DNA from 4 places in the Bacillus sp. EB106-06-01-XG163 genome. Region 1 is predicted to be linked to each of the others. Evidence: predicted binding sites of a transcription regulator. Region 1 holds the regulator's gene; each other region holds the start of a gene.
The links. Region 1 encodes Rex, which represses fermentation and respiration genes when NADH is low (regulators of the CRP and FNR family bind a similar motif). Its sites were predicted from a motif close to TTGTGAAATATTTCACAA; they were not measured.

Region 1 (6,002 bases):
CATCAGCAGCAGAGATCGCAGCAACCTGAGCGATAGACTCTTTGCCTTCGATCGGCTTAGAAATTTCTTTTAAGTTTTCGATTGCTACAGTCACGGCTTGTTCCATACCTTTACGCACGCCGACAGGGTTAGCCCCCGCAGTTACGTTTTTAAGGCCTTCGCGGATCATAGCCTGCGCAAGTACAGTCGCAGTCGTCGTACCGTCACCGGCAACGTCGTTTGTTTTGCTGGCTACTTCAGCTACAAGCTTCGCACCCATGTTTTCAAACGCATCTTCAAGTTCAATTTCTTTTGCGATTGTCACACCGTCATTTGTAATTAACGGAGAACCGAATTTTTTCTCCAGAACCACGTTGCGTCCTTTTGGCCCTAAAGTTACTTTTACAGCGTCAGCAAGCGCATCGACACCGCGAAGCATAGCGCGGCGTGCTTCTTCACTAAACTTAATATCTTTTGCCATGTTAACGAAACCTCCTCGAATTTTTAAAAATATTTATTTGCTTAGCCGATAACAGCTAAAATGTCGCTTTCACGTAAGATTAAGTATTCAGTACCTTCGTATTTCACTTCAGTACCGGCGTATTTTGAGAAGATAATGCGGTCGCCCTCTTTTATTTCTAAAGCAACGCGCTCTCCGCTTTCCAACACGCGACCTGAACCGGCTGCCACGATTTTGCCTTCTTGCGGCTTTTCTTTTGCAGAATCCGGTAATACGATTCCGCTGGCAGTTTTTTCTTCAGATTCTACGAGTTCAATGACAACGCGATCACCTAATGGCTTTAACAATGTAATAACCTCCTCAATAGTATGAATATGTAATTTTAGCACTCAGCTCTAAAGAGTGCTAACACAGTTATTATAATAAAGAATCTCACTTCCAATTTCAAGTCATAAGAATAAAAAATTTTCACGCTTACATGATTCTCTCTCACACTGATTTTCTCCTTTTTTCACGTCAAGTTCACTTGTGTTACAATAAGAACAAATAACTTGATTTTATAGGATAAAGGAGTACATATCATTTGAGAAAACAGTATTGGTATATCATTTTGACATATGTTATCATGCAGCTTTCCGCATTGATCGGCATTCCTTTAATGTACAAATTCGGCTATGCGGGCGGGCACCCTACGAATGCGAATCTCACCATGGCTCAGGGGATTTATTCCGTCGTAAGCTTTTTTATCTGCCTGATTATCGTTCTCTTGATTTTGAGAACCGCGCCGAAGCAGACATTAAGAAACGGGAAGAAAGCATCCGCCGGCATGTCCGTTCTCTGGGCGGTCGCGGGAATATGGCTCGCTTTATTTTCTCAGGGAATCGCCGGGATGATTGAGCAGTATGTCTTTCATGTGGGCAGCGGTTCCGAAAACACGAAAGCCATTCTTAACATTATTAAAGCCATGCCGCTCATGATTATCGTTTCTTCTATCGTCGGGCCGATTCTTGAAGAAATCATTTTCCGGAAGATCATTTTCGGTGTATTATATGAAAAAACGAATTTCTTTATCGCCGGACTGATCAGTTCCGTCATTTTCGGCATTGTGCATCAAGACCTCACGCACCTGCTGCTGTATACGGCCATGGGCTTTACCTTTGCGTTCTTGTATGTGCAGACGAAACGGATTATTGTGCCGATATTCGCCCATGTCATGATGAATACCATTGTCGTGGTCATGCAGCTCGGCCCCGCCCAAAAATATATTGAACAGCATAGTGAGCAAATGCAATTAATTATTGGAGGATTGTTTGTATGAGGAACCCAATGACTTGGGGCTTGATTTATTTCGCAGTCGGCTGTATCTTTACGTATTTGGCCGCAAGCTCTCCGGGAAGCATGTGGTCTTTTTATTCCATACTGCTGATGGTTTTCGCCGCTTATAATATCAGCATCTCGTTTAAAATGTTCGCCTTCTCATTTAAAGTGAAAAAAAATCAAAAATAAAAGAAAAGCCATTTCTCATCATTGAGAAATGGCTTTTTTTATGCTGATACGTCCTGATCGGATTCACTGCTGGTCTGCCTTTTCCGATACGCCGCTTTTGAAATCAGGATACTGACCTCGTATAAAATGCAAAGCGGAATGGTAATCATCAAGTGAGACAGCAGCTCAGGCGGCGCAATCATCGCGGCGATCACAAGCAGCACAAAATACGCGTACTTCCTGATCTTCGATAAAAACATCGGCGTGATAACACCGAGTCTCGTTAAAAACATGATCAGCACCGGCATCTGAAACAGCAGTCCGAACGGAATCGTCAGCTGCAGCAGAAAATGAAAGTACTCGGTGATCCCGATCACCTGGTTGACATCGAGGTCATTCGAGACCCGCTTCATAAAATCAACGACCAGCGGAAATAAAATATAATAAGAAAACGACACACCGCCGACAAACAGCACGATCGAAATCGGAATATAGCTGAGTGTTACTTTGCGCTCCTTCTCATACAGACCCGGGCTGACAAACGCCCAAATCTGATAGAGAATAATCGGCGAAGTCAAAATGATGCCGATGATAAACGCGAACTGCAAAAAGATAAACAGCGGATCCGTCAGGTTAAAAGCATTAAGGGTGAGCTCTTTTACTTCATCGGCTTTTTGAAGATACACAATGATAGGTTTTGCCAGAAAAAAGCCGGCAATAAAGAAAACCGTAAAGGATAACGCCACAATCAGCAATCGTTTCCGAAGTTCGGCAATATGCTCCACAAGCGTCATTTGATTCACTCTCATACGCGTCATCCTATCTTACTGTTCTTCTTTCTTTTTTTCCTCTTCTTCACCGGCTAATCCCTTAGTAGCGTTCTTAAATTCACGAAGCGTGTCCCCCGCCGCTTTTCCTAATTCGGGAAGCTTCTTCGGACCGAAAATAATCACCGCCACCACACCGATAACCGCCAGGCTTCCAGGACCGATCATGTGCAGCTCCTCCTTTCGCTATTCAATTTCTTCCAAAACAGAATAATGCTTCAAGAAATAAACCAATGATTGAAGCTCTACAGCTAAATCTATATGATGAATTCGAATGTGATCCGGCACATTCAAACGGGCCGGCGTAAAGTTAAGGATTCCCTTGATTCCGAGCGACACGAGCCGGTCGGTGATTGACTGGGCGGCAACCGCAGGAACGGTAAGAATCGCCACGGGTTCATCCTTAATGTGAAGCTCTAAATCATTAAGATCAAAGACAGGCACACCGCCTACCTCAGTTCCTATTTTACTCTGATTCACATCAAAAGCCATAGATATTTTTGTGTTATTATTTTTTGTGAAATTATAGTGAAGAAACGCCGTCCCTAAATTCCCGACACCGATCAAAATGACGTTCGTCGTTTCATCCTGATCCAGTGTTTTTCTGAAAAATGACAGCAGGTAATCCACATTATAGCCGTATCCTTTTTTGCCGAGCGCCCCGAAATAGGAAAAATCCCGGCGGATCGTGGCCGAATCGACTTTTACCGCGTCGCTCAGTTCAGCGGATGAAACGCGCTGTTTTCCTGACGCGTGTAAATTCTTTAAAAAGCGATAATAAAGCGGCAGCCGTTTTGCCGTCGCCTGTGGAATTTTTGATTGATCCTTGTTCATGATTGGTCCTCCACTTTATACTCAGATGCATCTCTTTTAAAATCACCGTTTTTGCCTCCTGTCTTTTCCATGAGGCAGGTCGGGCCGATGACCATTCCTTTATCCAGCGCCTTGCACATGTCATAAACGGTCAAAGCGCAGACTGAAGCGGAAGTTAGCGCTTCCATTTCCACACCTGTACTCCCTTTCGTTTTTACGCTTGCCTGTATATGAAGAACGGCTTCGGAATCCTTTTCCTCCCAGCCGAATGAAATGTCGACGCTGCTTAAAGAAAGCGGGTGGCACATCGGGATAATCGCTGACGTCTGCTTTGCGGCCATAATTCCTGCCACCTGTGCGACAGCCAGCACGTCTCCTTTTCCGATCTCGCGGTTTTTGATTCTGCTGTACACGTCATGCTTCATGTGTACGCTGGATATCGCAGCGGCAGTACGGACTGTTGAAGATTTATCGCTTATATCCACCATGCGGGCACGGCCTTCTTCATTAAAATGAGAAAATCCATTCATATTTAAACTCTCCTTACTTCTGATCATACACTATTTTCTCCCTGATGTCTTATCCTATAATGTTCCAATTCTGATGTATTGTTTGCTGACAGCAGGTTGATAAGCTACACTTAACTTATTATAACAGAGGTGAAATAATATGATGATCTTACAAATTAATCAGCTATCCAAATCTTTTGGCGCTGATCCTATTTTAAACAATATAAAGCTTGAAGTCAGATCTCGGGATCGCATCGCCATAGTAGGCAGAAACGGAGCCGGCAAATCAACTCTCCTTAAAATTATCGCAGGTCACCTTTCATATGAAAAGGGTGAATTAATCAAACCGAAAGAATTAACGATGGGATATCTTGCCCAGCACACAGGCTTGGAATCCCAGCTTACCATAAAAGAAGAACTGCTGAGTGTTTTTGATTTCCTGAAAGCAATGGAAAAAGAGATGCGCTCTATTGAAGAAAAGATGGCCACGGCCGCCCCCGCGGAGCTTGAGACGCTGATGAAAACCTATGACAGGCTTCAGCAGGATTTCAAGGATAAAGGCGGCTATCAATATGAAGCGGACGTCCGATCTATCCTTCACGGACTCGGCTTCGGAAAATTTGACGATTCCGTGAAAGTGCAAAGCCTGAGCGGCGGCCAGAAAACAAGGCTTGCGCTCGGAAAACTGCTGCTGACCCAGCCTGATCTGCTTATTCTGGATGAACCGACGAACCATCTCGACATCGATACGCTTACATGGCTTGAGCATTATTTACAGGGATATTCAGGCGCCATTCTGATCGTCTCCCACGACAGATACTTTCTTGATAAAGTCGTCAGTCAAGTGTATGAGGTCTCACGGACAGAAAGTAAAAAATATCTCGGCAACTACAGCGCCTATTTAGAACAAAAAGCTGAGCAGTATGAGAAAGACCTGAAGCTGTATGAAAAACAGCAGGACGAAATCGCCAAGCTTCAAGATTTTGTCGACCGCAATCTGGCCAGAGCTTCTACAACGAAAAGAGCTCAAAGCAGACGAAAACAGCTTGAACGGATGGACGTCATGGCAAAGCCGCTCGGGGATGAAAAATCAGCCGCCTTCCGTTTTGACATTACAAAACAGAGCGGAAACGACGTCCTGCGCGTACAGGATGTTTCCATCAGCTATGACGGCCAGCCGCCGCTCTTGAAAAACCTGACCTTCGGCATTACAAGAGGCGAAAGCGCCGCCCTCGTCGGACCGAACGGAATCGGCAAATCAACCTTGCTGAAAACCATTATGAACACGCTCAGCCCCGAATCCGGATCGATCACGTACGGTTCCAATGTCACAATCGGCTATTATGATCAGGAGCAGGCTGAACTGACCTCGTCCAAACGCGTGCTGGACGAGCTGTGGGATGAATATCCGGACATGCCGGAAAAAGAGATCAGAACATGCCTCGGCAACTTCCTGTTCAGCGGAGACGATGTCCTGAAACCGGTCCGCTCGTTAAGCGGCGGGGAGAAAGCAAGAGTCGCGCTTGCCAAGCTGATGCTTCAAAAAGCAAACTTTCTCATCCTTGATGAACCGACAAACCACCTTGACCTGGACAGTAAAGAGGTGCTGGAAAACGCCCTGATCGACTACCCGGGAACACTGTTATTTGTATCGCATGACCGCTACTTTATTAACAGGATCGCCACAAGAGTGCTGGAGCTGTCACCTGATCATGCAGAAGAATATTTGGGAGACTATGACTATTACACCGAGAAAAAAGCCCAGCAGCTGGAACTGGAAGAAATGAAGCGGCAGGAAAAGGAGCAGGCTCAGCCTGCCGGCAAGGTTAAACAGGATACGAAAAGAACTTACGAGGAAGAAAAAGAATGGAAGAAGAAAGAACGGCAGCGCCTGAGACGCATTGAAGAAATTGAAACAGCCGTCTCATC
Region 2 (6,002 bases), on a different contig from region 1:
TTTCTTAGGGATCGGGGGAGCGGTATTCTCCATCGGAGTGACGTCCCTCCCGAAATATTATCCGAAAGAAAAGCACGGTGTCGTCAATGGGATTTACGGTGCCGGAAACATCGGGACCGCCGTTACTACCTTTGCGGCGCCGGTTATCGCTCAAGCCGCGGGATGGAAAGCAACCGTGCAGATGTATCTTGTTTTGCTGGCTGTTTTCGCATTATTGCACGTTTTGTTCGGCGACCGGCATGAGAAGAAAGTCAAAGTTTCCATAAAGACACAAATGAAAGCCGTTTACCGAAATCATGTGCTGTGGATGTTGAGCCTGTTTTATTTTATTACGTTCGGCGCCTTTGTCGCCTTTACCATCTATCTTCCGAATTTTTTGGTTGAGCATTTTGGGCTGAGCCCTGCGGACGCCGGTCTGCGGACGGCCGGCTTTATTGCGGTCTCTACGCTGCTCAGGCCTGTGGGAGGGTTTCTTGCAGATAAACTGAGCCCGCTCCGCATTCTGATGTTCGTTTTCGCAGGGCTTACGCTGTCAGGGGTCATGCTGTCATTCTCCCCGACGATCGGCCTTTATGCGTTCGGATCGCTGACGGTGGCAGTCTGCTCAGGGATTGGAAACGGGACGGTATTTAAACTGGTGCCTTTCTATTTTTCGAAGCAAGCGGGGATTGCCAACGGAATTGTGTCTGCCATGGGCGGACTGGGCGGTTTTTTCCCTCCGCTGATTCTGGCAAGTGTATTTCAGGCAACAGGCCAATACGCGATCGGGTTTATGGCGCTTTCAGAGGTCGCGTTAGCCAGCTTTGTTCTTGTGATCTGGATGTATTGGCAGGAAAGAATGAAAACACATACGGAGAGAAACAGTCAGAGCCTCAATTCATAATGATCCATTCACAAGATTGTTAGTTTTTTCTGGGTGAGTGCAAATCAAGTCACGTTACAATATACATACGCAACGTGACTTTCTTCGAGGTGAGCTCATGAATATTCTCTCTGTCCGAAAATCTGATAAAGAACTTCTTTCCCGCGAACTGCATGAATTGCTGGAATCGATCAGTACGAAAAGGAAAATGAAAAAACATACTTATTTGTTTCAAGAAGGAATGGATGCAAAAGAGCTTTATCTGATTCAATCAGGACTCATTGAAATCGGCAAGCTGACGTCTGACGGAAAAGACCTGACGCTTAGAATCTGCCAAAAAAACGATATTGTCGGGGAATTGACGCTATTCACAGATGAGCCGAGATATATGCTCAGTGCGAAAGTGTTAGAGGATGGCGAGGTGCTCGTCATTAATAAAAACAAGCTGGAAAAGGAATTGATCCAAAACGGTGTTTTGACGTTTGAATTTATGAAATGGATGAGCACCCATCTTCGAAAAATCCAGTCCAAGATCAGGGACCTGCTTCTTCACGGCAAAAAAGGGGCGCTCTATTCCACCCTTATCCGCTTATCAAACAGCTACGGGGTGGAACGAAGTGACGGGATTCTGATTAACATTGTGCTGACAAATCAGGATTTGGCTAAGTTTTGCGCGGCGGCAAGGGAGAGCGTCAACCGCATGCTGGGAGACCTCCGCAAACAAGGGGTTATTTCGATAGACGAAACCGGAAAAATTATTTTGCACAAGCGGGACTATTTACGATGCGAGATCGAGTGTGAAAATTGTCCGCTTGAGATCTGCAATATTGACTGAAAAAAACAAGGGCAGCCGGTGTCCTTGTTTTTCAGCTTGTGATACATATACACATGACGGCGAAAAAGAAGCCGGCATTTACGATTTCCAGAATGCCGATCGTTTTCACCGGCCAGTCTCTTCCGTGAAAAAACCAGGCCCGCAGACTGCTTGGGATAAAAGCGAGAAACGCCCAGCCTGCCCCGAGAAAAGCCGATAAAAAGGGGAGCAAGAGGTGATATCCCCATGACCAGTATGCAAAGGTTCTGTTTTTTCTCTCCCGTATGACCGATTTCACATAAAAAGAACTCCCGACAAAAAATAAAGCGGATTGCAAGAATAGAAACCAGGCCCAGCCGTCAAGGATTCCCGCTCCCAGCCAGCAGCTCGCAAGCCCGCCTGAACAAAAGAACAGAACACCCGCAATATCATTCGTGAGCGCCCGTTCGTTTTTTCGGCGGGCATAATGCGTATGTATGAGAAACAGCGGCAATAAAAAAACGCCGATCCAGACGAGCTGCGGCCTATGATAGACAGAAATGATCAAAAAGCAGCAGGCCGGAAAACCGTAATACCATATCCACTTTTGATAGGGCTGAAGCTGTTTCTTTTTCAAAGCGAGCGAAACGGGATAAACCGTCAAGTAAAGGAACAGCCAGCCCAGAAAGAGCGGAATATGCCAGAAAACCGGGCCTCCCTTGACCATGCCGAGTAAAAATGGAATCAGCAGCATCGCCCATGCGCCGTGCTGCTTCGGAATCATCGCCTTCATCGAAACCCTCCTTTTTATTTCATTATAAGTACAAACACTCTCCTGATAAGTGACTTTTATCATACAAGCTGTGAAATACATCACTGCCGCGCGGGCTCAATCGGGCTACACTAAAGCTATCCTTAGCACAGGAGGCTTTCCTATGAATCAGTGTGACTATTTATTATTTCTGAAACAACTTCCTATGTTTAATGAAGTGCCTCTGTCCATTGTCGAAACCTTGCTGAAAAACGGGACGTTTATCCGCGGCTCATCTGGCCAATCTCCATCCTTTCTTCATTCACAATCCGTTTATATTGTATTAAAAGGCAATATCCGTTTTACGGACAGCAGGCTCCCTGAAGGGTCGCAAACCGTTGCGCTGTGGGAAAAAGGCGATGTGTTTCCGATTGATGAAAAAGGCGGGCTCTCTTTATCGCCTTTTATCTCAGTCAATGCCTCACCGGATATTCTGGTACTTCATATTCCATATTCCGTATTTAAGAAAATGATGTCTTACCATCCGCGGCTGCAAATGAACTTTTTGGCGATGCTTCAGCAAAATGTCTTCTGTTCCTATCAGTTGTTTTTGCGGTATCTGCATACATCACGGGATGAAAACGCCGAACCCGGTTCTTAAACAGAACCGGTTTTTTTATGACGCCGGGCGTCCCCATATCGTTTGAAATCCTTCCTGCTGCTCTGTGTGAACGTTTTGTGAAAAAAAGCAGAGTGTGTGACATAGTTCACAAGGTGATGCGCCGTCTCTGTTTATAGTGTACATAGCATCACCTGACTCGGAAGGAGTGAACGATCATGAAGAAAAAGAAAATGAGTCCGTTGCTCAGGAGATTAAACTATTTTTCTCCTATCGAACATCATTCAAATAACCATAGCCAAACGACAAGCGAAGATCGTGATTGGGAGAATGTATACAGAAACAGATGGCAGTACGACAAAGTCGTTCGCTCCACCCACGGCGTCAACTGCACGGGTTCTTGCAGCTGGAATATTTATGTGAAAAAAGGAATTGTCACGTGGGAAGGACAAAACTTGAATTATCCATCGACAGGCCCGGATATGCCTGATTTCGAACCGAGAGGCTGTCCGCGGGGGGCCAGTTTTTCTTGGTACATTTACAGCCCGCTCCGTGTGAAATATCCATATGTACGCGGTGTGCTGATCAATTTGTGGCGGGAAGCATTGCAGGCGCATCATAATCCGCTGGATGCCTGGAAATCGATCGTCGAAAACCCTGAAAAAGCGAAGTCCTATAAACAGGCAAGGGGGAAAGGCGGCTTTGTCCGCGCGGAATGGCCGGAGGTGCTGAAGCTGATTTCAGCCTCTCTGCTGTATACAGTGATGAAATACGGGCCTGACCGGAATGTCGGTTTTTCTCCGATCCCGGCGATGTCCATGATCAGCCACGCATCAGGTTCGCGATTCATGTCGTTAATCGGCGGCCCAATGCTCAGTTTCTATGACTGGTATGCGGATCTTCCGCCGGCGTCCCCGCAAATTTGGGGCGACCAGACGGACGTTCCGGAGAGCAGTGATTGGTACAATTCAGGCTATATCATCACATGGGGCTCCAACGTTCCGTTAACGAGAACGCCTGATGCGCATTTTCTGGCGGAAGCCCGCTATAAAGGCGCTAAAGTCATTTCGATCAGTCCCGATTTTGCGGAATCCTCAAAGTTTGCGGATGACTGGCTGAGTATCCGCCAGGGGACTGACGGGGCGCTTGCGATGGCGATGGGTCACGTCATTTTGCAGGAATTTTACGTGAACCAAGAAACTGAACGTTTTATTGAGTACGCGAAGCAATACACCGATTTTCCATTCTTCGTCACTCTTTCAAAAGAGAACGGCATGTATACAGCGGGACGGTTTCTGCATGCAAAAGACATCGGGCGGCAGACAAAAAATGATCAGTGGAAGCCGGCGGTCTGGAATGAACAGACAGGTGCGTTTGCCATACCGCAAGGCACAATGGGCTCCCGCTGGGACGGGCAGCAGAAATGGAATCTGCACATGATCGACGAAGACACCGGGGAACCGATTGAACCCCGTCTCTCCGTGCTCGGAATAGAGGACGAAATCGGCATGGTGCGCATTCCGTATTTTTCAAATGACGGAAACAAAGTGCTTGAGCGGAATCTTCCTATTAAAAAATTGGATCTGAATGGTGAAGAGACGTACGTCACGACTGTGTTTGACTTGATATTGGCCAACTACGGCGTGAACCGGGGCATCGGCGGACAATCAGCCGCATCTTATGATGATCCCCGTCCGTTCACACCTGCCTGGCAGGAACAGATTACGGGAATTAAAAGAGAAGCCGTTATACAGATTGCCAGGGAGTTTGCCCAAAATGCGATTGACACAGACGGCAGATCCATGATTATCGTAGGGGCTGGCATTAACCACTGGTTCAACTCCGACACGATTTACCGTGCGGTGTTAAATCTTGTTTTACTCGTAGGCGCCCAAGGCGTAAACGGCGGAGGCTGGGCCCATTACGTGGGGCAGGAAAAACTCCGTCCGGCTGAAGGGTGGCAGACGATTGCAACCGCAAAGGACTGGGAAGGCGTGCCTAAGCTGCAAAACGGCACTTCGTTTTTCTACTTTGCGACAGACCAGTGGCGTTATGAAGACCAGCCGATCAGTGACTTGGCTTCACCGATCGCCGCGTCGTCCCGCTACAAGCATCACGCCGATTACAATGTGCTGGCGGCGCGATTAGGGTGGCTTCCGTCTTACCCGACATTCAATCAAAACGGCATTGATCTGTACAAAGAAGCTGAGAAAGCGGGGGCGGCGACACCTGAAGACGTAGGTGCGTACGTGGCCTCACGGCTTCAAGAGAAAAAACTGAAATTCGCGATTGAAGACCCTGACAATGAAGTGAATTTCCCAAGGAATCTCTTCGTATGGCGGGCAAATCTGATCTCAAGCTCAGGGAAAGGGCATGAATATTTTCTCAAGCATCTGCTGGGGACGACGAACGGTCTGATGAATGACGACAGCGACAGCATCCGCCCTGAAGAAATCAAATGGCGGGAGCAGGCGCCGGAAGGCAAGCTCGACTTGTTAATCAATCTTGATTTTCGAATGGCGGGTACGGCGCTGTATTCCGATATCGTGCTGCCGGCGGCGACATGGTATGAAAAACACGATCTCAGCAGTACGGATATGCATCCGTTTATTCATCCATTTGCTCCGGCCATCTCGGCGCCGTGGGAATCGAAGTCAGACTGGGATATTTTTAAGGCGCTCTCAAAAGCCGTTTCCGATCTGGCGGAAGAAGTCGATATGGAGCCGGTAAAAGAGGTAGTCGCAACGCCGCTTCTCCACGACACGATGCAGGAATTGGCCCAGCCGTTCGGCAAAATCAATGACTGGAGCAAGGGTGAATGTGAAGCCATTCCGGGAAAAACGATGCCGAACATCCATGTCGTTGAACGGGATTACAAACACATTTTTCATAAAATGACCGCGCTCGGCCCTAATACGGCTTTAAAACCGAGCGGAACAAAAGGGATGAGCTGGTCGATTGCGGATGAATATGAATC
Region 3 (6,002 bases), on a different contig from region 1:
TTCCTAAAAGCTCCATATCGTAAGGCGCTTCGCCTTGTTCCGCCCAGCCGCCGATCAGCGTGCAGACAAGCCGCCTGAAGTATTCATGGCGGGGATAGGACAGGAAACTTCTTGAATCCGTCAGCATCCCGATAAAACGGCTGAACAGGCCTGTGTTTGATAACGCTTTCATTTGCTGGAGCATTCCATCTTTCGTGTCATTGAACCACCAGGCTGTGCCGAATTGAATTTTCCCCGGTGTTTTCCCATCCTGAAAGCTGTTGATCATGCTGGCGATAATATAGTTGTCATTCGGATTCAAAGAATACAAAATCGTTTTAGGCAATTGCCGCTTTTTTTCGGCGGAATCTAACAGCCGGGCAAGCGGTTTTGCGATACGTTCATCATTAATTGAGTCATATCCCGTATCAGGACCGAGGCTGCTGAACTTATTTGTATTGGTATTTCTTAACGCGTTAATATGGAACTGCATCGCCCAGTCCAGTTCGGCGTAAAGACCGCAAAGATATTGCAGTGTCCGTGTTCTGAATTTCTTTTCATCTTCAAAAGACACATGCTCTCCGCTTAATCCGGCTGCAAAAATCCGGGCCGCTTCCTCTTCGGTCGTCTCGGCATAAACCATTTGATCTAACGCATGATCCGACACTCTTCCCCCGGCATTGTGAAAAAAGCGGACGCGGGATTCTAACGCATCTAAATACGATTGGTAGGTGGTGACAGCCATTCCGGAAGCGCTCTCCAGCGAACGGACCCAATCGGCAAAACCCGGGCTGCTGATGTCCAGTCCTTTGTCAGGCCGAAATCCGGGCAGCACTTGAACCGGAAAATCACTTTCTTTCAACAGTTCGTGGTATGTCAGCGCATCGGCAGGATCGTCGGTTGTGCAAATGACTTTGACATTTGATTTCAGAATGAGATCCCTTGCGCCAAACCCGTCTCCCTGCAGGAGCTCATTCGTTTTTTTCCAAATTGCCGCGGCCGTTTTTTCATTCAATACGTCATAAATGCCGAACCAGCGCTGCAGCTCTAAATGCGTCCAGCTGTACAGCGGATTGCCTATCGCCATCGGCACCGTTTTTGCCCAGGCGAAAAACTTCTCTTCATCTGAAGCGTTTCCGGTAATGCAGCGCTCTTCAATGCCGTTGGCCCTCATGATCCGCCACTTGTAGTGGTCACCGTAAAGCCATGCCTCCGTAATCGTTGCGAAGGTTTTATTTTCATAGATTTCCTTTGGGCTTAAGTGACAGTGATAATCAATGATCGGCATGTTTTCGGCGTATTCCCTGTACAGCTTTACGGCCGTTGTACTATCCAGTAAAAAATCATCACCCATAAAAGCTTTCACACTTTCATCCTCCCTCTTAAAAATGTTAACGTTAACAAAATGATTCTTTTTTATTTTAGCTTCCTCTTTCTCACATATCAATCATTTTTATTTTATTTTTCAGAAAATTGTATCCGTTAACATTTTCATACAAAAAAAAAGACACTGCCGAGAAAGTCCGGCAATGTCTTCTGTGTGATCTTAAGGATTAGTAAGCGAGGCTGAATAATCCTTTGATATGTGTTAAATAACGTACGTTACTTGCTTCTTTCATTAAAGATGCCGGAAGACCTTTCAGCGGAGTAGAGTTCGCTCCGATGATGGCAACCGCGTCTTTACGTCCGAGGCTTGCAAGCGTACCAGAGTTTACAGGCTTGAATGTTTCAAGCGTTTTTCCTTCTAAGTAAGCGAACAGGTTGTAACCCACAAGTTCACCCATCTGCCAAGCGATTTGCGCTGTCGGCGGGTACGGACGGCCGTCCGGCGCAAAGTATACAGCGCTGTCTCCGACAACGAATACATCTTCATGAGAAGTAGATTGTAAGAAATCGTTAACCGTCGCACGTCCGCGGTTCACTTCAAGGCCGGATTCGCCGACTAACGGGTTGCCTTGTACGCCGCCTGTCCATACAAATGTGTTGGCAACGACTTTTGAACCGTCTTTCAGATCAATAACGTTTCCTTCAACATTTGTAACAGGAAGACCTGTTAAGAACTCAACGCCGCGTTTTTCAAGACTTTTTGTCGCGCGTTCGATAAGGTCATCAGGAAGAACAGGAAGAATTTTCGGACCTGCTTCTACTAATTTCAGTTTGATTGCTTTCGGATCTACGCCGTATTTTTTCGTAAGGTTCGGCATGATGTCAGCAAGCTCACCGACAAGCTCGACGCCTGTTAAGCCGCCGCCGCCGATAAGGATCGTTGCATCAGCTTCGTTTTTCGTTTTAGCGTATTCACGCACACGGTCTTCCACGTGTTTGTATACTTTGTTGGCATCAGCAGCAGATTTCAGCACCATGCTGTTTTCTTCGAGTCCAGGAATGCCGAAATAAGCCGTAACAGAACCAAGTCCGACAACAAGCGCGTCATAAGTCAGCTTAGAACCGTCAGAAAGGGCAACTTCTTTCTTATCAACTGAGAAAGAATTGACTTCTGCGATTTTAATGTCGACGTCTTTTCCTTTCAGAAGTTTTTCAAGCGGCATAGCAACAGCCTGTTCAGACACGTTGCCCGCTGCAAGGCGGTGCAGTTCCGTAATGATTTGGTGAGTCGGGTATTTGTTCACAACGGTTACGCGTGCTTCATCTTTACTGTAATGTTTGCGAACGGTTAAAGCAGAAAGAACTCCGCCGTAACCAGCGCCTAAAATGACAATATGTTTTGACATCGTATATCCTCCGTCCTTTATATCAATTTGAATCTGAGATTATTTTTGTTTTTCGTTCATGATTTCAAGATAGCTGTTAGCAAAACGGAACAGCTTTTGAGCTTGAGGATCTTTCAGCATGCGCAGCAGGCCGAAAAGTCCGATCGTTTCATTGCTTGCATCCGCGCGGTCTTTTGCTTCGATCGCAGTAGCCGCCACTTCTTTCGCTGTTTCTTTCACCGGCTCAAGAATTTCTGTAAGCGCACCCACTGTATCGCTCTTCAATACTTCGTCTGTCGCTACAGACTGTGCAAAATCATAAGACTTCGTTAAAATATTTACTAACTCAGTCAGTTTTGGAAGCTGATCCACTAAAACAGTCAGTGATTCTTGAACTTCAGGTTTTAGCAGCTGATCAATAAGATCGCGTTGGCCTTGGCTGACAGATGCATTTGTTTGATCGATTGTTTCTGGCATATCCGATTCTCCTTTACTATAAGCAGTATGCTGATTTTTTTGGAAAGGGTAGCCTTTCCCCCTTCATGCAGAAAAGCATGAAAAAGCAAGATTGTGAATTCATGCACAATCATTTACAAAAATAAATGTTTACTACCCAGTTTTTCACTTTGCCATATCCAGTATTATTTTTATATCAACAAAAACAATTGAATAAGTCAAAATTTCTTTTTCCTCTCTGAAAATAGCAAACATAAAAAACCCCAATTTGATTTACTCTTATATAATAACACTTTTTGAACAAAATTTGAACGTGAATTGTTTCGTTTATGAAATTATTTATATGGCGGGGGTGTAATAACGTTTCTTTTAGGCTATTTTTTTACAGACCATCCGCTTTTCCCCTGTCATTTTTCCCACAATTTTAATAGCGGGCCCGTTTTTCCCGTAAAGGGGTCGCATTCCGGGAGCGGGACACGGCTGATTTCTTCTGAAGTTCTATCATTTTTCTCCGTTTTTGTATCGTACTGCCGGCCGCCCGGATAAGCCCCGATCACGGTAAAATCAGAACTGCCCGACAGTTTTTTATGTCCGGTGCCGGCCGGAATGACCGCTGCGTCTCCCGTTTGAAGAACGGCGTCCGCTCCTTGTTCCCCGCCGAACCTCAAAACCGCGTTTCCTTTTACCGCGACAAGAACTTCGTGCGTGGTGCTGTGAAAATGGTGATACGGAAATACTCCGCCCGTCCAGCTGTTCGACCAATCGTGCCGGCGGAGGACGGACTCTGCTTTCTGTACCGTTTCTTCATTAAATACCGCGTTATAAATAACAAGCGGAAGATTCGGGTTATTCGGAATGCGGCCGTCATCTTCAAAATAAAGCACTTGAATATCCTCTTTCTGCATTGTTTTCACCTCCGTATATGTCTGTTTCCCATTCATCATTTGTTAAAACGCTATTTTCTTATATTCCATTGCGAAGCCTGCCGGTGAATAGTATAGTATAAAAAAATATGTGTCAAAATGAGGGATTTAATGAAAGCCATCGTGATCGGAATATTGGCATCTCTGTTTTTTGCAGTCACCTTTATTTTAAACAGGGCGATGGAGCTTTCCGGCGGAAGCTGGATGTGGAGCTCTTCCCTGCGTTTTCTTTTTATGGTTCCGTTTTTATTTTTGATCGTTTATGCGAAAGGAAAATGGGCGCCGCTCTGGCATGAAATCCGGAAAAAACCGTTTTTTTGGCTGAAGTGGAGTTTTACCGGGTTCGTGCTTTTTTATGCCCCGATTACGTTTGCGGCGGCATATGGGCCGGGCTGGCTGATCGCCGGCACGTGGCAGATTACAATTGTCGCGGGTGTGCTTCTGTCGCCGTTTTTCTACGAAACAAAAAATTCACCGGCGGGCCCGGTTTCCGTCAGACAAAAGATCCCGCTGATTTCGCTGGTTACTTCCGTCATCATCCTGATCGGAGCCGGTCTGATTCAGCTTCAGCATGCGGGTTCTCTGTCCGGCCGCACGATACTATTCAGCGTGGTGCCGGTCGTCATCGCCGCTTTTGCCTATCCGCTCGGCAACCGCAAAATGCTGGAACAATACGGCGGAAAACTCGATACGTTTCAGCGGGTGCTCGGCATGACGCTCGCAAGCCTTCCGTTTTGGCTTTTGATCGCCGCTTTCGGCTGGCATAGAGACGGGCTTCCGTCAATGGGACAGACATTCCAATCCTTTATCGTCGCACTCAGCTCTGGCGTTATCGCAACAGTATTATTTTTCCGCGCCACTGATATGGTGAGGAATGAGCCGCAGAAGCTCGCTGCTGTTGAAGCGACGCAGTCCGGAGAGGTTCTTTTTGCACTGATCGGCGAAATCGTCTTTTTATCCGCGGCGTTTCCGTCACTTCTTTCATTTGCCGGACTGTTCATTATTATTGCGGGAATGGTCATGCATACATTCGCTTCCCGGCAGACAGACCAGAAAACGGCTGAGCAAACGTCAGCCAATCTCACCGGTTCCTGATTTTTTTACGAAAGGTGTCCTCCTGTATGAAAGAAGAAATTCCGGCAATATCTTTTCTGTCAGCCGGCAAACGCTTTGAACAAAACAATACGTCCTTTGATGTCCTAAGCCGTGTAACCGGACATATTCAAAAAGGTTCTATCACGGCGTTGATAGGGCCTTCCGGCGCGGGAAAAAGCACATTGCTGTCACTGTGCAATCTGATGAATACACCTGATGAAGGGGAAGTGCTTGTATTCGGAAAAGAAATAAGACACTGGGACATCAGAGAGCTCAGAAAAACCGCGGGCCTTGCATTTCAATCAGCTCCCGCCCTCGAGGGAACGGTGCGGGACAACCTTCTGCTCGCAGAAAAACTCCACGGAGCACAGCACTATACGCCTGAAGAGCTCGCAGATTTTACAGACCTTCCGCGCGGGCTTCTGGATCGAAATGCAAAAGAATTATCCGGAGGGCAGCGGCAGAAGCTCTCATTAGCGCGAACTCTCGCCGGACTGCCGTCCATCCTGCTGCTGGATGAAATCACCTCGGCGCTGGACCCGTCATCCGTTCTCATCATTGAGAAACTGATTACGAAACTCCATCGGCAAAAACAGCTGACGGTCCTGTGGATCACCCATAACCTTGAACAAGCGGAACGATTATCCGATACGGTATGGTTTATGGCTGAGGGTCGGCTTTTAGAGACCGCGGAAACGAAAACGTTCTTTAAGGAACCGAAACACGAAAAGGCCCGGGCGCTTTTACAAGGGAGCGGGTGCTGATATGAATGATCTTTCTCTATTATTGACAAGTATATTTGTCATTATTGCTTTATTCCTGTCTACATCTTTTAAAG
Region 4 (6,002 bases), on a different contig from region 1:
ACCGATATAAAAAGTAAATAGAAGACAGAAAGCAGGAAAACGATGAAACGCATGATCATGTGCATGTGCCTTTTGGCTGCCGTGTTTACGCTTGCCGCCTGCTCGGGCCATGAGGCAAGCGCCGAACAAAGCATTCCGAAGGCAGAAGCGCACCACGATAAAAAGTCTGTAAAGCGCCAAATCAAAAAAGCGCCGGATACGTCCGCCTGGGTTCAAACGAAAGGAACGGCAAGACTGCCGATTCTGATGTACCACAGCATTTCTGAGGGAAACAGCCTGCGTGTGCCGAAGGAAGAGTTCCGGCAGCATATGAAGTGGCTTCATGATCACGGCTATTATACGATGACTCCTGAAGAGGCCTATCTGATGCTGACGGAGGATAAGGAGCCGCGTGAAAAATGTGTGCTGATCACATTTGATGACGGCTATACCGACAATGTGAAAGCGGCCTATCCCATTTTAAAGAAATACAAGATGAAAGCGACAATCTTTATGATCGGAAACTATATCGGGCATAAGAATCATCTGACTGAGAAGCAGATGAAGGAGATGGCCGCCCACGGCATTTCCATTCAGAGCCATACGATGAACCATCTCGAATTGAACGGGCTCACACCGCAGCAGCAGCGACGTGAAATGAAGGACTCTAAGCGTTTATTTGATCAAATGTTCGGGCAGCGGACGTCTATGATCAGCTACCCTGTCGGACGATATAATAAGGAAACATTAAAAGCCGCCGCCGCGTCAGGCTACCGTATGGCGGTCACGACGGAGCCGGGAGCGGCGTCAAGAGATCAGGGGCTTTACGGGCTTCACCGCGTCCGTGTGTCGCCGGGCATGTCCGGCGCGGCATTCGGCTCTTATATTCAAAATGTGATGAAATAACAGAGCCTCCGCATATGCGGAGGCTTTTTTCAGTTTAATAGAATTGATGAAGCAGCAGAAGGGTGACACTCACGGTAATCGCTCCGCCGATTCTGGTCGACACTTGGGCGAACGGCATAAGCTCAAGCCGTTCAGCGGCGCTCAAGATCGCGACGTCGCCGGTGCCGCCCTGGCCGGAATGGCAGGCATTAATAATCGCCGTCTCAATTGGGTACAGATTCAGCCATTTTCCGGTCAGAAAACCGACGGCCATCATCGTGACGACGATTGATAAAATGGTAATGATGTTGCTGATCGTAAACGCCGCAATCAGCTTGTCCCACGGTGTCATTGAAACGCCGATCGCAAATAAGAGCGGATAGGTCACGGCTGTCGAGAAAAAGCGCGAGACGCCGAAGGCTCCGTTTTCAATCGAAGCCGGCGCCAGCCTGAACAGCTTAATGAGAACGGCAAGGACGAGCATCACGACAGGAGCCGGAAGCTGAAAGAAATCATGCGCCAGCATGCCGACTAAATAGAGGGAAACCGCTAAAATACCGCCTGAAGCGAAAAAGGACAAATCAAACGTTTTATCATTGGCCGGCTGTTCCAATGCGGGAGCGGAATGATCAGACTTATCAACCTTCCCGTTGCCCGTCCATTCCGGTTTGCGTTTCCCGATGACATTCAGCAAACCCGATAACATAATGGCGCACAGGCTGCCGAGCATGATGGACGGCAGCACAAGCGCAAAGGCGTCTCCCTGGGACATCGGCATAATATCGGAGTAGCCGATGGATAAAGGAATCGCGCCTTCACCGACACCCCCCGCCATAATCGGAACGACAATATAAAGCAGTGTGTGCTGAAAGCCGAGCCCGAGCAGCGTCCCGACGCATAAGCCGACTATGGCGGCCGCGATCGAGCCGGCGATCAGCGGAATAAAAATCTTGACGAAAGCTTTGACGAGCGTCTCTCTTTTCATCCCGAGAATACTGCCGACGACGATACCGGCAATAAATAGATAGAGAAAGTTGGAGCTTTCCGTGAATTCTGTTGTTGAAGTAATAATGTCTTTCGGAAGCAGGTGGTAGTAGACGACAGCGGATGGAATAAAGGTTGCGAGAATCGCAGGGCCGCCGATGGACCGCACGATCGGAATGGATTTTCCGATCTGGCCGAAGGTAAATCCGAAAAAACTCATGACGGCAATTGATGTCAGAATGTCGCTTTTTACATCACGGCTCATGACAAACACCGTAATAAGCAAGAAAAGCAGGATATAGATAGGAAGAGGAATAATGCCGATTCTTATATTCATTGCTCTGGCAAACCAGTTATCAGTCCGTTCCTGTTTTTGGATTGAATCCGTTTGCAATTTTGGTTGAAGTTCTCCCATGCTTGTTCCCCCAGTCGTTATGTAGTGAAAAAATATCCCCATTTAAAGTATACTAAAAAATTTAAATTGTTCATATATTATGAATTTACTAGGGGGCATGCTTTCTTCACATTTTCTTTCTCAAAATGGCGATTTGGCGGGCTTTTTCACCGAGAAAAGCATTTTGTTCGCCACACGAATAAAAAAGAGGTACGATATCAAAGGGACAAATATCCTAGGTGCTGACATAAAATCTCTACAAATCCGACAATAATCGGTCACAATTTCAGCCTTATTTTAGGTATATTGATCTTTTTTTTTAGGCTGAATCGTTGTAAAGTAATGATATTGAATCATTTCTATGACAGCCGCTGTCCCCCAGGGTGTACAGGCTGATATTTCAATAGTTTTGACGAATTTGTGAAACATTGAGCAAATATATCATTTTTTGTGAAATACCGAGCAATGATTTCGCTATGTTTGTGAAATGTTGAGCAATTTACCAGATTGGAGGAAAAACATCATGAGTGAGTTGGTATTAGCCCGCATTCAATTTGCATCTACAACATTGTTTCACTTCTTGTTTGTGCCTTTGTCTATCGGGCTTGTGTTTATGGTTGCTTTGATGGAGACGCTTTATGTTGTCAAAAAACAAGAGACCTATCTCAAAATGGCTAAATTTTGGGGGCATCTCTTTTTAATTAACTTCGCTGTCGGCGTCGTCACAGGGATTCTTCAGGAATTCCAGTTCGGATTGAACTGGTCTGATTATTCCCGTTTTGTCGGAGACGTATTTGGGGCTCCGCTTGCGATTGAAGCGCTTTTGGCGTTTTTTATGGAGTCTATTTTTATCGGATTATGGATTTTCGGCTGGGACCGTTTATCTAAAAAAGTGCATTTGCTTTGCATTTGGCTTGTATCTTTCGGAACGATTATGTCATCTTTCTGGATTTTGACGGCAAACTCATTCATGCAGGAGCCGGTCGGCTTTACGATTAAAAACGGCCGAGCGGAAATGAATGATTTCGGGGCGCTTTTGACAAACCCTCAGCTTTGGGTTGAATTCCCTCACGTCATTTTCGGGGCGCTTGCGACGGGTGCTTTCTTTATCGCCGGTGTCAGCGCATTTAAATTATTGAAGAAAAAAGAAGTGCCTTTCTTCCATAAATCTTTCAAGCTTTCGATGATTGTCGGTCTGATCGCCGGTATCGGCGTTGCGTTCAGCGGACATATGCAGGCTGAGCATTTAATGGAATCGCAGCCGATGAAAATGGCTGCCAGTGAAGCGCTTTGGGATGACAGCGGTGATCCTGCCGCGTGGACGGCTTTTGCGAACATTGATACGAATAAAGAAAAAAACACATCAGAAATTTCAATTCCTTACGCACTCAGCTACTTGGCTTACCAGAAGTTCAGCGGCAGTGTGAAAGGGATGAAAACACTTCAAAAAGAATATGAAAAAACGTACGGAAAAGGCGACTATATCCCGCCTGTCAAAACGACGTTCTGGAGTTTCCGCATTATGGCGGGAGCGGGCGCGCTTATGATTTTTGCCGCGATTGCCGGCTTTATTCTGAACCGCCGCAAAAAGCTTCATACGAGCAAGTGGTATTTACGGGGCATGATCGCGCTGATCGCATTCCCGTTCATTGCGAACTCTGCCGGTTGGATTATGACTGAAATCGGCCGCCAGCCGTGGACGGTCATGGGGCAAATGACGACCGCACAATCCGTTTCGCCTAACGTAACGACGGGATCTCTGCTGTTTTCAATTATCGGCTTCGGCGTCATGTATTTGATTTTAGGCGCGCTGCTTGTCTTCCTATTCGTTCGTGAAATTAAAAAAGGTGCGGACCATGATGATCATAAGGATGTTCCTGTATCAACGGATCCGTTCAGTCAGGAGGTTTACCATGGGGTCACTTCATGATCTTTGGTTTGTACTCGTTTCAGTTTTGTTTGTCGGATTTTTCTTTTTAGAAGGTTTTGACTTCGGTGTCGGCATTTCGACCCGATTTCTTGGCCATAATGAATTAGAACGCAGAGTGCTGATTAACACCATCGGCCCGTTCTGGGATGCGAATGAGGTATGGCTGCTGACAGGTACGGGAGCGATCTTCGCGGCATTCCCGAACTGGTATGCGACGATGCTGAGCGGATATTATATTCCGTTTATCATCATCCTTCTTGCCTTGATGGGGCGCGGCGTGGCGTTTGAATTCCGCGGAAAAGTGAATCATTTAAAATGGGTCAAAACATGGGACTGGGTGATTTTCTTCGGCAGCCTTATCCCGCCATTTGTATTCGGACTTATTTTCACAAGCTTGTTCCGCGGTGTGCCGATTGACGGACATATGAACATTCACGCAGGTTTTTCAGATATTGTGAACGTGTATTCCGTTCTTGGCGGAGCGGCCGTCACCCTTCTTTCATTCCTGCACGGTTTAATGTTTATCACCCTGCGCACGATCGGTGATTTACAAGAGCGTGCGAGAAAAATGGCAAAACGCGTAATCGGTGTTATCTTTCTTGTTGTACTTGCTTTCTTTGCGATGTCTGCATACGATACGGATATGTTTACACGCCGGGCAAACATCACGATTCCGGTATTCGTGCTGATTGTCATCTGCAACGTTCTTGCCGTTGTGTTCATGAGCAAGAAAAAAGACGGCTGGGCATTCGGTATGACCGGCGCGGGTCTTGCTTTGACAGTTGCGATGATTTTTATCTCTCTGTTCCCGCGCGTCATGGTCAGCTCGCTGAAAAGCGCGTATGACTTAACAGTAGCTAACGCGTCTTCCGGTGATTATTCACTTAAGGTCATGACAATTGCCGCACTGACTTTGCTGCCGTTTGTCATCGGCAGTCAGATCTGGAGCTATTACGTCTTCCGGAAACGCGTCAGCCATAAGGAGCCTATGACTTATTAATGGGAAAAGACCTGTTTCTTTATAAAGGAATGAAGCGGATTCTTGCGATCATTACGGGATTAACGATTATACAAACGGCCGCCATCATCTTGCAGGCGGAATGGCTGAGCCAGGCGGTAACCGGATTATTTAACGGGAAGCGGATTGCTTCTCTTTATCCGGTTATCGGCTTTTTCCTGCTTGCGTTTTTGATCCGGCATGCGGTGACAGCGGTCCGGCAGAAAATCGTGTACCAATATGCCGCGCAAACCGGCGCGGACTTAAGAAAAAGATTTCTTGAGCAATTGTTCCGTCTCGGCCCCCGCTTTGTGAAAAAAGAGGGGACAGGCCGGATGGTGACGCTGGCGATGGAAGGCATCAGCCAGTTCCGCCGTTATTTAGAGCTGTTTCTGCCGAAAATGGTCAGCATGGCGATTGTGCCGGCGGCCGTTGTTATTTACGTGTTTTTTCAGGATAAAACATCGGCATTGATTCTGATTCTTGCGCTTCCGATTTTGATTGTATTTATGATCCTGCTCGGACTTGTCGCACAGAAAAAAGCCGATCGCCAATGGAAGTCCTATCAGACGCTTTCCAATCATTTCGTGGATTCGCTCCGCGGACTGGAGACATTGCGGTTTTTAGGATTAAGCAAATCACACAGTGAAAACATCTTTCATGTCAGTGAGAGATACCGCAAGGCGACGATGAGCACGCTCCGGGTCGCGTTTTTATCTTCATTCGCCCTGGATTTCTTTACGATGCTGTCGGTGGCGACAGTGGCGGTGTTTCTCGGCTTGCGGCTGATAGACGGACAAATTCTGCTCGGGCCGGCATTGACCGCGCTCATT

Region 2: a site for Rex is predicted at 3,162-3,179, ahead of AC3WTF_RS13805 (nitrate reductase subunit alpha). Genes of this name have one in related genera too.
Region 3: a site for Rex is predicted at 3,259-3,276, ahead of AC3WTF_RS06385 (DUF1641 domain-containing protein). Genes of this name have one in related genera too.
Region 4: a site for Rex is predicted at 2,661-2,678, ahead of AC3WTF_RS13010 (cytochrome ubiquinol oxidase subunit I). Genes of this name have one in related genera too.

The regions. Positions count from the first base shown of each region.
Region 1 is NZ_JBYTDS010000016.1:252-6,253, reverse strand. Features, by position in the region: gene groL (chaperonin GroEL) at 1-460, opposite strand, end outside; gene groES (co-chaperone GroES) at 502-786, opposite strand; gene AC3WTF_RS16555 (CPBP family intramembrane glutamic endopeptidase) at 1,023-1,757, shown strand; gene AC3WTF_RS16550 (YdiK family protein) at 1,754-1,945, shown strand; gene tatC (twin-arginine translocase subunit TatC) at 1,984-2,742, opposite strand; gene AC3WTF_RS16540 (twin-arginine translocase TatA/TatE family subunit) at 2,749-2,919, opposite strand; gene AC3WTF_RS16535 (redox-sensing transcriptional repressor Rex) at 2,938-3,585, opposite strand; gene moaC (cyclic pyranopterin monophosphate synthase MoaC) at 3,582-4,094, opposite strand; gene AC3WTF_RS16525 (ABC-F family ATP-binding cassette domain-containing protein) at 4,234-6,002, shown strand, end outside.
Region 2 is NZ_JBYTDS010000011.1:75,685-81,686, forward strand. Features, by position in the region: gene narK (nitrate transporter NarK) at 1-883, shown strand, start outside; gene fnr (fumarate/nitrate reduction transcriptional regulator Fnr) at 981-1,697, shown strand; gene AC3WTF_RS13795 (YwiC-like family protein) at 1,729-2,448, opposite strand; gene AC3WTF_RS13800 (cyclic nucleotide-binding domain-containing protein) at 2,591-3,067, shown strand; gene AC3WTF_RS13805 (nitrate reductase subunit alpha) at 3,244-6,002, shown strand, end outside.
Region 3 is NZ_JBYTDS010000004.1:99,150-105,151, forward strand. Features, by position in the region: gene uxaC (glucuronate isomerase) at 1-1,345, opposite strand, end outside; gene AC3WTF_RS06380 (NAD(P)/FAD-dependent oxidoreductase) at 1,533-2,711, opposite strand; gene AC3WTF_RS06385 (DUF1641 domain-containing protein) at 2,751-3,167, opposite strand; gene AC3WTF_RS06390 (cupin domain-containing protein) at 3,554-4,051, opposite strand; gene AC3WTF_RS06395 (DMT family transporter) at 4,181-5,164, shown strand; gene AC3WTF_RS06400 (ABC transporter ATP-binding protein) at 5,191-5,928, shown strand; gene AC3WTF_RS06405 (ABC transporter permease) at 5,930-6,002, shown strand, end outside.
Region 4 is NZ_JBYTDS010000010.1:61,727-67,728, reverse strand. Features, by position in the region: gene AC3WTF_RS13020 (polysaccharide deacetylase family protein) at 43-885, shown strand; gene cimH (citrate/malate transporter CimH) at 920-2,263, opposite strand; gene AC3WTF_RS13010 (cytochrome ubiquinol oxidase subunit I) at 2,766-4,172, shown strand; gene cydB (cytochrome d ubiquinol oxidase subunit II) at 4,156-5,172, shown strand; gene cydD (thiol reductant ABC exporter subunit CydD) at 5,172-6,002, shown strand, end outside.